Linked DNA regions of Prochlorococcus marinus str. MIT 0919. The protein of the gene in region 1 interacts with the protein of each later gene in a pairwise test. Links are inferred from orthologs where the notes say so. Each region holds a gene or a part of one and is shown in the gene's direction. Other genes may lie near its edges. The genes, in order: O5635_RS06165 and def.

What was found.
Region 2: the proteins of O5635_RS06165 (region 1) and def interact in binary tests that used the Escherichia coli proteins (3 or more experiments, as listed by UniProt). The link is inferred for Prochlorococcus marinus str. MIT 0919 from one-to-one orthologs.

The regions. Positions count from the first base shown.
Region 1 is NZ_CP114779.1:1,102,200-1,108,634, reverse strand. The notes cover bases 1,664-4,526. They hold O5635_RS06165 (aspartate-semialdehyde dehydrogenase), read left to right. Parts: upstream 1,664-2,512; coding sequence 2,513-3,541; downstream 3,542-4,526. Other genes in these bases: dapA (4-hydroxy-tetrahydrodipicolinate synthase), read left to right, coding at 3,541-4,449; tig (trigger factor), read right to left, coding at 1,664-2,351. Also shown: ATP-dependent protease ATP-binding subunit ClpX, read right to left, coding at 1-132; ATP-dependent Clp endopeptidase proteolytic subunit ClpP, read right to left, coding at 246-878; more of tig, read right to left, coding at 939-1,663; O5635_RS06155 (ribonuclease J), read left to right, coding at 4,532-6,435.
Region 2 is NZ_CP114779.1:1,265,750-1,272,288, reverse strand. What follows is about bases 3,573-6,539. They hold def (peptide deformylase), read left to right. Parts: upstream 3,573-4,736; coding sequence 4,737-5,342; downstream 5,343-6,539. Other genes in these bases: O5635_RS06890 (ABC transporter ATP-binding protein/permease), read left to right, coding at 6,440-6,539; O5635_RS06895 (histidine triad nucleotide-binding protein), read left to right, coding at 5,858-6,199; rpsU (30S ribosomal protein S21), read left to right, coding at 5,425-5,595; O5635_RS06910 (alpha/beta hydrolase family protein), read right to left, coding at 3,573-4,688. Outside these bases: Fe-S cluster assembly ATPase SufC, read left to right, coding at 1-278; Fe-S cluster assembly protein SufD, read left to right, coding at 275-1,495; O5635_RS06915 (SufS family cysteine desulfurase), read left to right, coding at 1,504-2,745; more of O5635_RS06910, read right to left, coding at 2,742-3,572. UniProt on the Escherichia coli protein: Removes the formyl group from the N-terminal Met of newly synthesized proteins. Requires at least a dipeptide for an efficient rate of reaction. N-terminal L-methionine is a prerequisite for activity but the enzyme has broad specificity at other positions.

The DNA.
Region 1 (6,435 bases):
ATCCAAGATCTCATTGCAAAGGTCTATGCATTCATCGCAGATGTATACCCCTGGACCTGCAATTAACTTTCTAACTTGTTCTTGGGATTTTCCGCAAAAAGAACATTTTAGATGGGCTTCAAATTTTGCCATCGAGAATAGAAGAGTTTGAAAGTGTTAAAGGATCTGACTAGTAAGTTAGCTCCTATTTATAGGATCGTTAGTAATTGCTGCTTCGTCAGCTTTCCTTAATGATTCCTATTTAGTTAGTTGCTGTTAATTACTTTGTCTATCAGGCCATATTCAACCGCTTCTTGCGGGGAAAGAAAGTGGTCTCTGTCAGTGTCTTCAGAAATTTTATCGATTGGTTGACCTGTGTGCTCTGCAAGGAGTTGATTTAAGGTTTCTTTAAGAAAAAGAATTTCTTTGGCTTGAATCTCAATTTCTACTGCTTGTCCTTGTGCACCGCCTAAAGGTTGATGAATCATTATTCTTGAGTTTGGTAGAGAAATCCTTTTACCTTTAGTTCCCCCAGACAATAAGAAAGCACCCATGCTTGCGGCTAAGCCATAGCAGATAGTAACTATGTCAGGATTAACATGTTGCATTGTGTCGTAGATAGCTAGCCCCGCTGTTACAGAACCTCCCGGAGAATTTATGTAGAGTTGAATATCTTTCTCTGGATCTTCAGCTTCAAGAAAAAGCATTTGAGCAACTAATGCATCAGCAATTTGATCATTTACATTAGTTCCAAGAAAAATGATCCTTTCTCTGAGAAGGCGAGAGTAAATATCAAAGGCTCTATCACCTTTGCCAGATTGCTCGACTACAGTTGGCAGTACTCCAGGGCCTGATAATGGATACACTCCTTGCCAAAAATTATTTATAGGATGCTTCATTTTCTTAGTGGGCCGGGTGAATGGTTTTGATGATTGAATGGAAATAATCTAAAACCTACATTATGAATTAGGAGATTTATCAGCCTTTATTTTTGATTTTGAGCTTTTTCCTTCACTGGATTTGGAACTAGAGTTCTTAGCTTTTGATGGTTTGTCTGAGGTCTTTTCAATGATTGTGTTGTTTTCCTCAAGCCAAAGTAAGAGTTTTTCATGAAGTAGATCTTCAGATACTGCGTCTTTTAATCTTTTTAAGTCTATATTTTTCTCTTTAGCTAAGTCACGCTGAACTTCTTTGAACTTCTTTTCTACTTCTTGATCAGAAATTTCAATTCTCTCTTGTTTTGCCAGTGCATTTAATGCAAAGTGACGACGAAGGTTATCGATAGCTTCAGGTTTTGAAGAATCCATTAATTTATTTACAAGTTCACTGGTAAAAGTTGACTTCACATCTATTCCTTGTTCCGCAAAGTTCCTGGCTGTTTGTTCAATGAGATTGCGTATCTCTTGATTGATAAGTGTTTTCGGAAGCTCCACTTCTAGTTCTTTAATAAGTTCATTTAAAAGCGCTTCTTGACGGTTTTGAGAAGTTTTTTTAATAGCATCTTTTTTTAGCCTTTCTTCTAGCTCAATCCTTAGATCTTTCATATTGGACTTTTCACTAGTTTGTTTTGCAAAAGCATCATCTAAGGGTGGCAACTCCCTTTCTTTTAAAGCTTTAAGATGAATTTTAAAACTCGCTTTCCTTCCCTTTGCATCTTCTTGGGGATAATCTTTAGGGAATTCACATGTCACTTCTTTTTTTTCATCTATTTTCATATTTATAATTCCTTCTATAAACCCTGGAATCATTTTTCCTTTTTCTAACTCAATATCCATAGACTCACTTTTACCCCCTTCAATTGGATTGTCATTATCTACGAAGCTCCCTTCAAAACTAACTACAGCAATATCACCTGCTTTTGCCGCTCTACTTTCAATTGGAATTAGGGTTGCAAGCTGTTTTTGAGATTGCTTTAAAATCTCGTCAATTTTTTTTTCGTCAAAGACAATTGTTTCTGCTTCCGCTGAGAGTCCTTTGGTATTTTTTAGCTTTGGGATTGGAGATATATCAGTTTCTAAGGTGACCAAAAGATTTGAGTTGGGGTTAAAACCATTTAATAAAGCCTCAAAACCTCCAACTAATTCAGGTTCACATAAAGGCTCTATATCGTTATCTTTCAAAGCCTTGCTCCAGACACTTTCTAGCAGTTTTTCCAAAGCCGATGCTTGGATTCTTTTTGTTCCAATTTGCTGAAGCAGAACTGCTTGTGGTGCTTTGCCTTTTCTAAACCCTGGAAGGTTGGCTGATCTGCTTAATCTCGACAAAGCTTCTTTAAAGCTGTTTTGGCATTGTTCTGCAGGAATTTCCAGCTCAACAGCTAATCGACTCTCTGGCAGGGGTTTGGTTGTTACTTTTACTGTTGAATTGCTCATTGGTTAACTAAGAAACGAAGCCCATTAGCTCATTACATTAAGAAAGAGTTAGGCAAACTATTAAAAGCTATCGTTCCTTTATAGATTTTCTGAAGATCTTTGAGTGGTTTTTTCAAAGATTTTTATCTTTAAGTTCATCAAAAATTTTCGTTCTACCACATTTGTCTTTGAAAAATTGTTTACCTGATCGACCTTTGAACGTTGCTGTACTAGGGGCTACTGGTGCGGTTGGGCAGGAATTATTGGATTTGTTAGAGGCCCGATCTTTTCCGATTAATAATTTACGATTGCTTGCTTCTTCTCGATCGGCTGGTGAAAAAAGGTTTTGGAAAGCGCAAGTTCTCAGTATTGAAGAGGTTGCAGTGAGTAGTTTTAACGGTTTGGATCTGGTTTTTGCCTCTGCCGGTGGATCAATATCAAGGCAATGGAGAGAAGCTATTAAAGATTCCGGAGCAATTCTTATTGATAATTCCAGTGCGTTTCGAATGGATAATGATGTTCCTTTAATTGTTCCAGAAGTTAATCCAGAAGATGCATTTAATCATCAGGGCTTGATTGCAAATCCTAATTGCACAACTATTTTGCTCACTGTTGTTTTGAAGCCATTATCAGATTTGATTCCTATTAAAAGAGTTGTTCTTTCTACATATCAGTCTGCTAGTGGTGCTGGTGCTAAAGCAATGTCAGAACTTAAAAACTTAACTCAAAAGGTTTTGAATGACAAAGAAGTTAAAAGTGAGGTACTTCCATATTCTTTAGCGTTTAACCTTTTTCTTCATAATTCACCTTTAGCAGCAAATTCTTACTGTGAAGAGGAAATGAAGATGGTTAATGAAACTCGCAAAATTATGGGTGTACCTCAATTGCCACTCACAGCAACATGTGTTCGAGTCCCAGTTTTAAGAGCACATTCTGAGGCTGTAAATATTGAATTTGAGAAACCTTTGGATGTAGCAATTGCTAAAAAAGCCCTTGCTGAAGCTAAAGGAATTGAATTAATAGAAGATTATCAAGCTAATAGATTCCCTATGCCTATAGATGTGACGGGTAAGGATTCAATTGCTGTAGGCAGAATTCGTCAGGATATAAGCAATGAAAATTGCTTGGAGTTATGGCTTTGTGGTGATCAAATTCGTAAAGGTGCTGCATTGAATGCAATTCAAATCGCTGAACTTTTATTACCAAGTTAATGATTTTAAAATCTGATTTATCTCCAGCCCCTTTTGGCCGCCTATTAACTGCAATGGTCACTCCATTTGATCAAGAAGGCCATGTTGATTTTAATTTGGCTGGGCGGTTAGCTTCTTTTCTTGTTGAACAAGGATCCGATGGAATTGTTGTTTGTGGAACTACAGGAGAATCTCCAACATTGAGCTGGGATGAGCAATACCAACTTCTTCAAACTGTTAAGTACTCCGTTGGAGAAAATATCAAAGTCCTTTCTGGGACAGGAAGCAACAGCACAAGTGAAGCTATAGAAGCGACTGCCAAAGCCTCCAATATGGGTGCGGATGGGGCTTTGGTGGTTGTGCCTTATTACAACAAACCTCCTCAGGAAGGATTGGAGGCACATTTTCGAGCTGTTGCTAACGCAGCACCTGAAATGCCTTTAATGCTTTACAACATACCCAGTAGAACAGGATGCTCTTTGCTGCCAAGAACTGTTAAAAGTTTGATGAGTTGCTCTAATATTATTAGTTTCAAGGCGGCTAGCGGGAACGTTGGCGAAGTAACTGATTTAAGAATGCAATGTGGCGCAAGCTTATCTATTTACAGTGGTGATGATGCACTCCTTTTACCAATGATGTCAGTTGGTGCAGTGGGAGTCGTAAGTGTTGCTAGTCATATTGTAGGCAGACAAATCAAAGGAATGATTGATGCATATTTATTTGGAAATGTTGAAATAGCTCTTGGTTATCATGAGCAGTTACAGCCAATTTTTCAGGCGCTTTTTGCCACTACTAATCCAATACCGGTTAAGGCAGCCCTTGAGTTAATTGGATGGCCTGTAGGACCACCTAGAAGCCCCTTGGTTCCTTTAAAAAAACAAATGAAAGAAGACCTAATGGATATAATTAAATCCTTAGGACAAATTTAATAAAAAGCTTTCTATTTAAATTGGCTTTGCACAGTGATTTGTCTCACTCAAAAACGAGTTTGTTTCTCGAATACTTATCCAAATGTCGACTAGCTTTTCACATTCTTCTACTTCCACTAATAATTCTTCCAGACTTCCTATGAACAAACAACCAATGCTTAGAGTTATTCCCCTGGGCGGACTACATGAAATAGGAAAAAACACATGTGTTTTTGAATATGGTGATGACTTGATGTTGGTTGATGCAGGCCTTGCTTTTCCAAGTGATGGAATGCATGGAGTCAATGTTGTAATGCCAGATACAAGTTATTTAAAAGAAAACCAGCATCGTATGAGGGGAATGATTGTCACTCATGGACACGAGGATCATATAGGCGGAATTTCTCATCATTTGAAGCATTTTAATATTCCAGTTATTTATGGACCTCGTTTGGCGATGTCAATGTTGCAAGGAAAAATGGAAGAAGCAGGCGTGTCAGATCGAACAACAATTCAAACGGTCGGTCCAAGAGATGTTGTCAAAGTAGGCCAATCTTTTTCAGTCGAGTTTATTAGGAATACACATTCCATGGCTGATAGCTTTTCATTGGCAATAAAAACTCCTGTTGGCACAATAATTTTTACAGGTGACTTTAAGTTTGACCACACACCAGTAGATGGAGAGCACTTTGATCTAGCACGTTTAGCTCATCATGGAGAGGAAGGTGTTTTATGTCTTTTTAGTGATTCGACTAATGCTGAGGTGCCAGGTTGGTGTCCCTCAGAACGAACAGTTTTCCCAGCCTTAGAGCGTCATCTGGAAGATGCTCAAGGACGAGTAATTATTACTACATTTGCCAGTTCAATTCATCGTGTTGCAATGATTTTGGAGCTTGCCTTAAAGCATGGCCGCAAGGTTGGTTTACTGGGTAGATCCATGTTGAACGTAATTGCGAAAGCAAGAGAAATTGGATATATGAAGGCTCCAGATGAATTATTTGTTCCAATTAAGCAAATTCGTGACATGCCTGACAGAGAAACACTTCTATTAATGACTGGTAGTCAGGGAGAACCATTGGCTGCTTTAAGTCGTATATCGCGAGGAGATCATCAACATGTTCAAGTAAAAACAAGTGACACAATAATTTTTTCAGCCAGCCCTATCCCCGGTAACACCATTTCCGTTGTAAATACAATTGACCGCCTTATGAAACTAGGTGCAAAAGTTGTTTATGGAAAAGGAGAAGGTATTCATGTTTCGGGTCATGGTTTTCAAGAAGATCAAAAGTTAATGCTTGCTTTAACCAAGCCAAAATATTTCGTCCCCGTTCATGGTGAACACAGAATGCTTGTTTGTCATAGTAAAAGTGCTCAGACAATGGGAGTTCCGGAAAATAATATTCTGATTCTTGAGAATGGAGATGTTGTAGAGCTCACACCAGATTCACTTAAAAAAGGACAGCCTGTAAAGGCTGGTATAGAGCTTTTAGATGCTTCTAGAAATGGGATTGTTGATGCGCGTGTTTTAAAAGAACGCCAACAATTGGCTGAGGATGGAGTGATTACGCTTTTAGTTGCTGTCAGCACTGATGGTGCCATGGTTGCTCCACCTAGAGTTAATTTGCGCGGAGTAATAACTTCAGCTGAACCTAAGAAAATGTCTTTCTGGACTGAAAAAGAAATTAATTGGGTTTTAGAAAACCGTTGGAAGCAACTTTCAAGACAAGTGAGTAGTAATTCAGTCGAAGTAGATTGGATTGGTTTTCAAAGAGAAGTTGAATCTGGCTTAGCCAGAAGGATGCGAAGAGAATTTCAAGTTGAGCCATTAATTTTGTGCTTAGTTCAGCCTGCCCCTTCTGGAACACCTGTCTACAAAGGTAGAAGTGATGAAGAATTTAGTCCTAAAGTTAATGAAAGAAATAGAAACTTACCTTCTAATAATCAATCTAAAGAAACTAAAAACTTAGCATCTTCTAGATCTCCTCAGCCAATAAATAATTCGTCAAG
Region 2 (6,539 bases), 160 kb from region 1 along the record:
TTTTAGAACCAATAGTATCAATTCTGGATGAAACAGATTCTGGCTTAGATATAGATTCTTTAAGAATAGTTTCTCAAGCTATTAATAAATTATCCACAAAAAAAACATCTACAATATTAATTACCCACTATAAAAGACTACTTGATGAAATTAAACCTGACTTCGTGCATATCATGAATGAAGGTAAGATTATTAAAACAGGAACAATAGATCTTGCAATTGAACTGGAAAAAGGTGGCTTTAAAAGAATCCAAGATTCACAACAAGATAAGAAATGATTAAAAATTCAATAAAAGAATGGGTAGACAAACTCCCAGAGAATAAAGGCTTCTTAACAAAAAGCCAAGAAAAAGCCAAAAAGCAATTAAATCAATATGGTCTGCCAAGCAAAACTTCTGAAGAATGGAAGTTTACAGATATAAAAAAATTAAAACATATGTTATCAATGCCTATCAATGATTTACAAGAAAATATTAGTTTTGCAAGAATGCCTGAAACAGCAAGTAATTCCTTTAGGGTGCAATTAGATTTTAGTATAGAAGAAATAAAGCAGTCTGCTCTTCCTAAAGGAATTAGTCTTCTAGACTCTAAGGAAATTGAATCATTGGCAAAAAAAATATATGCAAACTCTTCATCTAGCTGGACAATGGCAATTAATCAAGCATCATCCAGTTATATATTAGGAATCAAAGTATCAGCTGAAAATAAGCACTCACTGGAAGTTATTGTGCCTACAATTAAGAGTCAATTAACATCTACTAGAGTGTTGATTTTACTAGAAAAAAATGCAAAGCTTGATTTACTAGAAATTATATCAGGAGAAAATAATGCAGCTCAAAGTCACTTGACAGAAATATACTTAGAAGAAAATGCACGAATTAATCATGGTTTAATTGCCATAGGTAATGATTCATTATCTCTATTAGCCAAGCCCTCAATATTGCAAGATAAAAACAGTGATTATTCCTTGCACTTTATGCAAGAGGGTTGGGGGTTAAGCAGAATAGAACCTTCTATCAAGCAATTAAAAGGTCTTGCAAAATCTAGGTTAAATGGTCTGCAAATCTCAAGGGATGATCAACAGCTATCTACACATACATATGTAAAGTTCAATGGTCCTGGAGGCAGCTTGGAGCAATTGCAAAAGGCTATAGCTTTTAATAGCTCACACTCTATCTTTCATGGTGTAATTGATGTTCCAAAGGTTGCTCAAAAAACTAAAGCCTCTCAATTGAGCAAAAATCTTCTTTTATCTGAAAAAGCAGAGATCAATACAAAGCCAGAATTAAAAATTATCGCAGATGATGTTTCATGCACCCATGGTGCAACTATTAGTCAATTAGAAGAAGAAGAGCTTTTCTATATAAACAGTAGGGGTATTAATAGAAATGATGCCTCATTATTAATTCTTGCAGGATACGCAAAAGAGATTGTCCAAAATATTCCTTTACAACCTAAAAGGTGGGCCTTTTTAAATAATCTTTTAGCTATTTAAAAAAAACAATGCAAAAGAAAAATAATATCGCTGAAATTACAAGGATTGATTTCCCTTTAATATCCAATAATAAAAATCTTATTTACTTAGATCATGCCGCTACAAGTCAAAAACCATATAAAGTAATTGATGCTCTAAAGTATTACTATGAATTTGATAATGCAAATGTTCATAGGGGTGCACATCAATTAAGCTGTAGGGCGACCAAAGCATTTGAAAATGCTCGTGATATAACTGCAGGGTTTATTAATGCTGAATCTAGTAGAGAAATTGTTTTCACTAGAAATGCAACTGAAGCAATAAATTTAGTAGCTTATTCATGGGGAGATTCAAATTTAAAAGAAGGCGATGAAATATTAATTAGTTTAATGGAACACCATAGCAATATAGTACCTTGGCAACTTTTAGCAAAAAGAAAAAAATGTATAATTAAATATATAGGGATTACACATAATGGAGAATTAGATATTGATGATGCCTTTTCAAAAATAAATGAAAAAACTCGTATTTGCAGTATTCAACATGTAAGTAATGTTCTTGGCTGTTGCAATCCTATTAATAAAATTGCAGAAAAGGTACATAATTTTGGGGCTTTAATTATGATTGATGCTTGCCAAAGTTTAGCTCATCAACCTATCAATGTAAGGGATTTAAAAATAGATTTTCTTGCTGGTTCAGCGCATAAATTATGTGGTCCTACTGGGAGTGGCTTTTTATGGGCCAAAGAAAAAACTCTTGAGAATATGCCCCCATTTCTAGGTGGAGGTGAAATGATTCAAGATGTTTCTCTAGATAGTGCTACCTGGGCTGATTTGCCACATAAATTCGAAGCAGGAACACCTGCCATAGCAGAGGCTATAGGGATGGGAGCCGCATTAAAATATCTACAATCTATTGGACTACATAATATAAAAAGTTATGAGCGAGAGCTTACGGAATATCTATTTAAAAAATTAGAGCTTATAGAAGATATTTATATAATGGGTCCAAGGCCTGACAAAGATATTAATCGCGCTCCACTGGCAACTTTTACAATCAAAAATATACATTCAAATGATATTGCATCCTTACTAGATGCTAACAATATTTGCATTAGAAGTGGACATCATTGCTGTCAGCCATTGCATAAATTTTTTGGAATCAATTCCTCAGCAAGGGCAAGTCTTAATTTCACATCTACAATAAATGAAATTGACCTCTTTGTTGAACAATTAATTTCAGTTATTAACCTGTTGAAAGACAATTCCTAAATTAAAAGATGCTTCCTAAAAAAAGATTCCGTTTTCTTTAAAACATCAACGCGTGTATTACCATTTCGAAAACCATGTCCTTCATTTTTATAAGTATACAATTCAACAGGTATATTTCTTGAGTCTAAATTCTGAAAGATGTTAATAGTTTGCTCAGGTAAAACTACTTGATCCTTCATACCCTGAAAAAGAATTAGAGGAGAATCTATTTTTTCTACATTATTAATTGGTGATCTGCTTTCATATAATTTTGAATAAGTTTCAAATTTACCTACCAAATAATCCAAATAATATTCTTCAAAACGATGTGTTGATTTTTGCATGGCAATAAGGTCACTCACAGGATATTTACAAGAAGCAACCTTAAAAGTTTTTGTAAAGCATAAACAACATAAGGCAGTAAAACCCCCTGCACTAGAACCTTCTATAGCAATCAAGTTTTGATCAACTTTTCCAGCCTCTACTAATTCCAGGGCTGCAGCTGAACAATCCACCACATCGGCCTCACCCCATTTATTTTTCAATCGATCACGATATGCTCTCCCAAATCCTGATGATCCCGAGTAATTAACATCCAAAACGGTCCATCCTCTAGAAGTCCAGAACTGAATTTCCAAATCCAAGCCACTATTAGTCATAGAAGTAGGGCCACTATGAGCTTTAACTAAAAGAGGTGAATATGCAGATCTACCTTGAATTGGAGGGTAATACCAAGCATGAGTCATTGCGCCTCCAAAGCCTTTAAACCAAAATGATTGAGCCGAACTAATGTCCGCACTATTTAAGAGATTTTCCTTAGAAGCTTGATGTTTCCATTCTCCTGTCTTCAAATCAACCTCAAGCAATCCAGGACTCGTATAAGAATTACTCGCAATTGCAACTGCTTTATGTCGTTCAGAGCTTAAAGAACTCAGATTATGAAAAGGCAGTTGAATTTTTTGAACTATCCCTTGCTTATCCAAAGTTTGCATGGACCATTTGGCCTCTTCACAACCTAGAGCAAGAATTCCATTCTCTATTGGAGAAATAGTTGAAATACCAGAAATCCACTGTGGAGATGCCAACTCAACTTTCATTGGCCATAGTTTGTGAAAGTCAGCAAAATGTTCTTCTGATATGTCAGCTGCTATAACAGCCAAATTCCACCATCCGGAGCTTTCTTCTGCAAGAACCAACTGTCCGTTTGTTAACCATATAGGTTGAAAAATAGAGTTTTGTTCTGTATTAAAGTCCTTTATCTTTTGCAAGATAGAAGGAAAAAATAATTCCCCCATACCATCTAATAAGCCCAAGCAAATTTGACTTGAATCCCAAGGCATATAAGGATTTTGCCATTCAACCCATGACAGTTTTTTTGCATCAGGGCTTAATGATGGATAACCAATAAAATCAGTTGCTTTATAAAGAATTTGTGGTGCTTGATATGCAGCATCTAAAGAAAAACAAACTAAGTAGTCTTGCTTGTTTTTTTCCATAACTCCTATCCATCTATTCCTCTCCAAATCAATCAAGCCATCTGCCACTATGTAACCCTCCTGAACACATAAACAAATTGGAGTAGAACTTTCTTTTATCTCTGTTACTTGGCCATGAGAACTACTCTCCTGAAAGCTCCACTTTTGAAGCCATAGACCTTGATCAATATCGTCAATCCAAGTGATGATCAACTCATTACCTAAATTGGCACATGCATATTCACCGCCGCCATAACCATGCAAACGACTTTTAATGTTGACAGTGTTTGATGTGAGTTCCTTCGATACAAAGTTTGAATTGCCCCAAGGTCTAGCCATTAAGGTTGTTCTCCCTTGTTCATAAGGGCGTTGCTCTAACCAAATAATCCAATTTCTTATTAATTTGGGAGATTTAATTTTTGGAATTTGACCCAAAGCAAACTCTGCATCTATAAATTTTTGATTTTTTGATGAGTGTTTTTTATCCATACCATCTTAAAAATGAGTAAAGTCTGTAATAGCTTTAAGAATTTCGCCTTGGCTAGGAATTTTGCTCAACTCGCAAAAAACGCAGAAAAAGGCGGAAGCAATATTCTTGTTTCTAAAGAACCTACGGAAAAACCATCACTAGAGATCCATACATTAGGCAACCTTGGCTTACGACAATCCGCAAAACGCATTAGCAAAGTTGATGATTCTATAAGAACAATAATTAAAAAGATGCTTCACAGCATGTATTCAGCAAAAGGAATTGGCTTAGCAGCTCCGCAAGTAGGAATCCATCAGCAACTTCTAGTAATAGATTTAGATATTGAAAACTCCACCACTCCGCCAATTATTTTAATTAATCCAGAAATAACAGAATTTAGCGCTTCAATAGAAACATATGAAGAGGGATGCTTAAGCATCCCTGGTGTTTATCTCAATGTAATTAGGCCATCCTCTATCAAATTAAATTATCGCGATGAAATGGGGCGACCTAAAAAACTCAGCGCCGATGGCCTTTTATCACGTTGTATTCAGCATGAAATGGATCATCTCAATGGAGTTTTATTTGTAGATAGAGTGACCAATCAAGAAGATTTAAATAAAGAATTAACAGAGCATGGTTTTCAACAAAAGGATGTGATGTCGATACCATAAAGGCATAAACTGATCATTTTGAAGAAACTCAATTGATACGAAATAGCTTTTGCTATAATTAAATGCTTATTTAGATTATTGAATGGCTCAGGTTACTGTTGGAGAAAACGAAGGTATTGAATCGGCTATTCGTCGTTTCAAAAGGCAAGTGTCAAAAGCAGGTATTTTTATGGATATAAAGCGCCTCAGGCACCATGAAACTCCTGTTGAAAAATACAAGAGAAAACAATTACAAAGACACAGGCGTAGATAAGAGCATTTCTGAAGATGCACAAAATAGAGTGAAATTACTCTTTTAAGGAAATTAGAATTTAGCCAAAATAAGTTTAGAGATTGAACTAAGCAATGCCTAAACCTCTTCAAAGCCTAAAGTCTTGGCTAGCTGAAGCCCTGGAGTTCACCATTGGAAGTCCAACGTCCCATAATGATTTGCCCCCTGCCATAGGTCCACAGCCTTATCGAGATAAGCCCATAAAAATTCACTAATATCAATTTGGTTACGTAAAAGCTTTTTGATGGCAGAAGAAACTATTTTTGGTCGGATTCTTCAAGGAGAGATTCCTTGTGATGAAATATATAGTGACGCTGAATGCTTAGCTTTTCGTGACATACAACCACAAGCACCTGTCCATTTTCTTGTTATCCCAAGGAAACCATTAACAAGCCTTAAAGCAGCTGGTCATGAGGACTGCAAATTATTAGGACATTTATTATTAGTTTCTGCACAAGTAGCCCAAGCAGAAAAATTGAGCAATTGGCGAACAATTATCAATACTGGAGCCGAAGCTGGCCAAACTGTTTTTCATTTACATATCCATGTTATTGGTGGAAGAAAGCTAAATTGGCCTCCTGGCTAAACTTGCTTCTGACTCTTATTACACCTTCAATTAACATAGAGACCTTGGTGGTTGAAATTTTTAGAGGGTAGGGACCAAAATTATCAACTGGTCAAAATTTGGTAGAAAACTTCTTTTATTAGGATCTATACAAAATTTGCTTTTGTCCTTTTTTGGAAGCTAGAAACTCTTAATCTCTTTCAAAGATATAGAATTCAAATTAATTAGTTCTCCTAAATCAATAGAGACAAAGATATAACCATGGCCAAATCACCGATTTCAAAAATAGAAAATCTTAAAGGTCAGCTTTCAAAATTAAGGCGTTTAACACAGCCTTTCTTTTTACCTTTAGAACAAAACA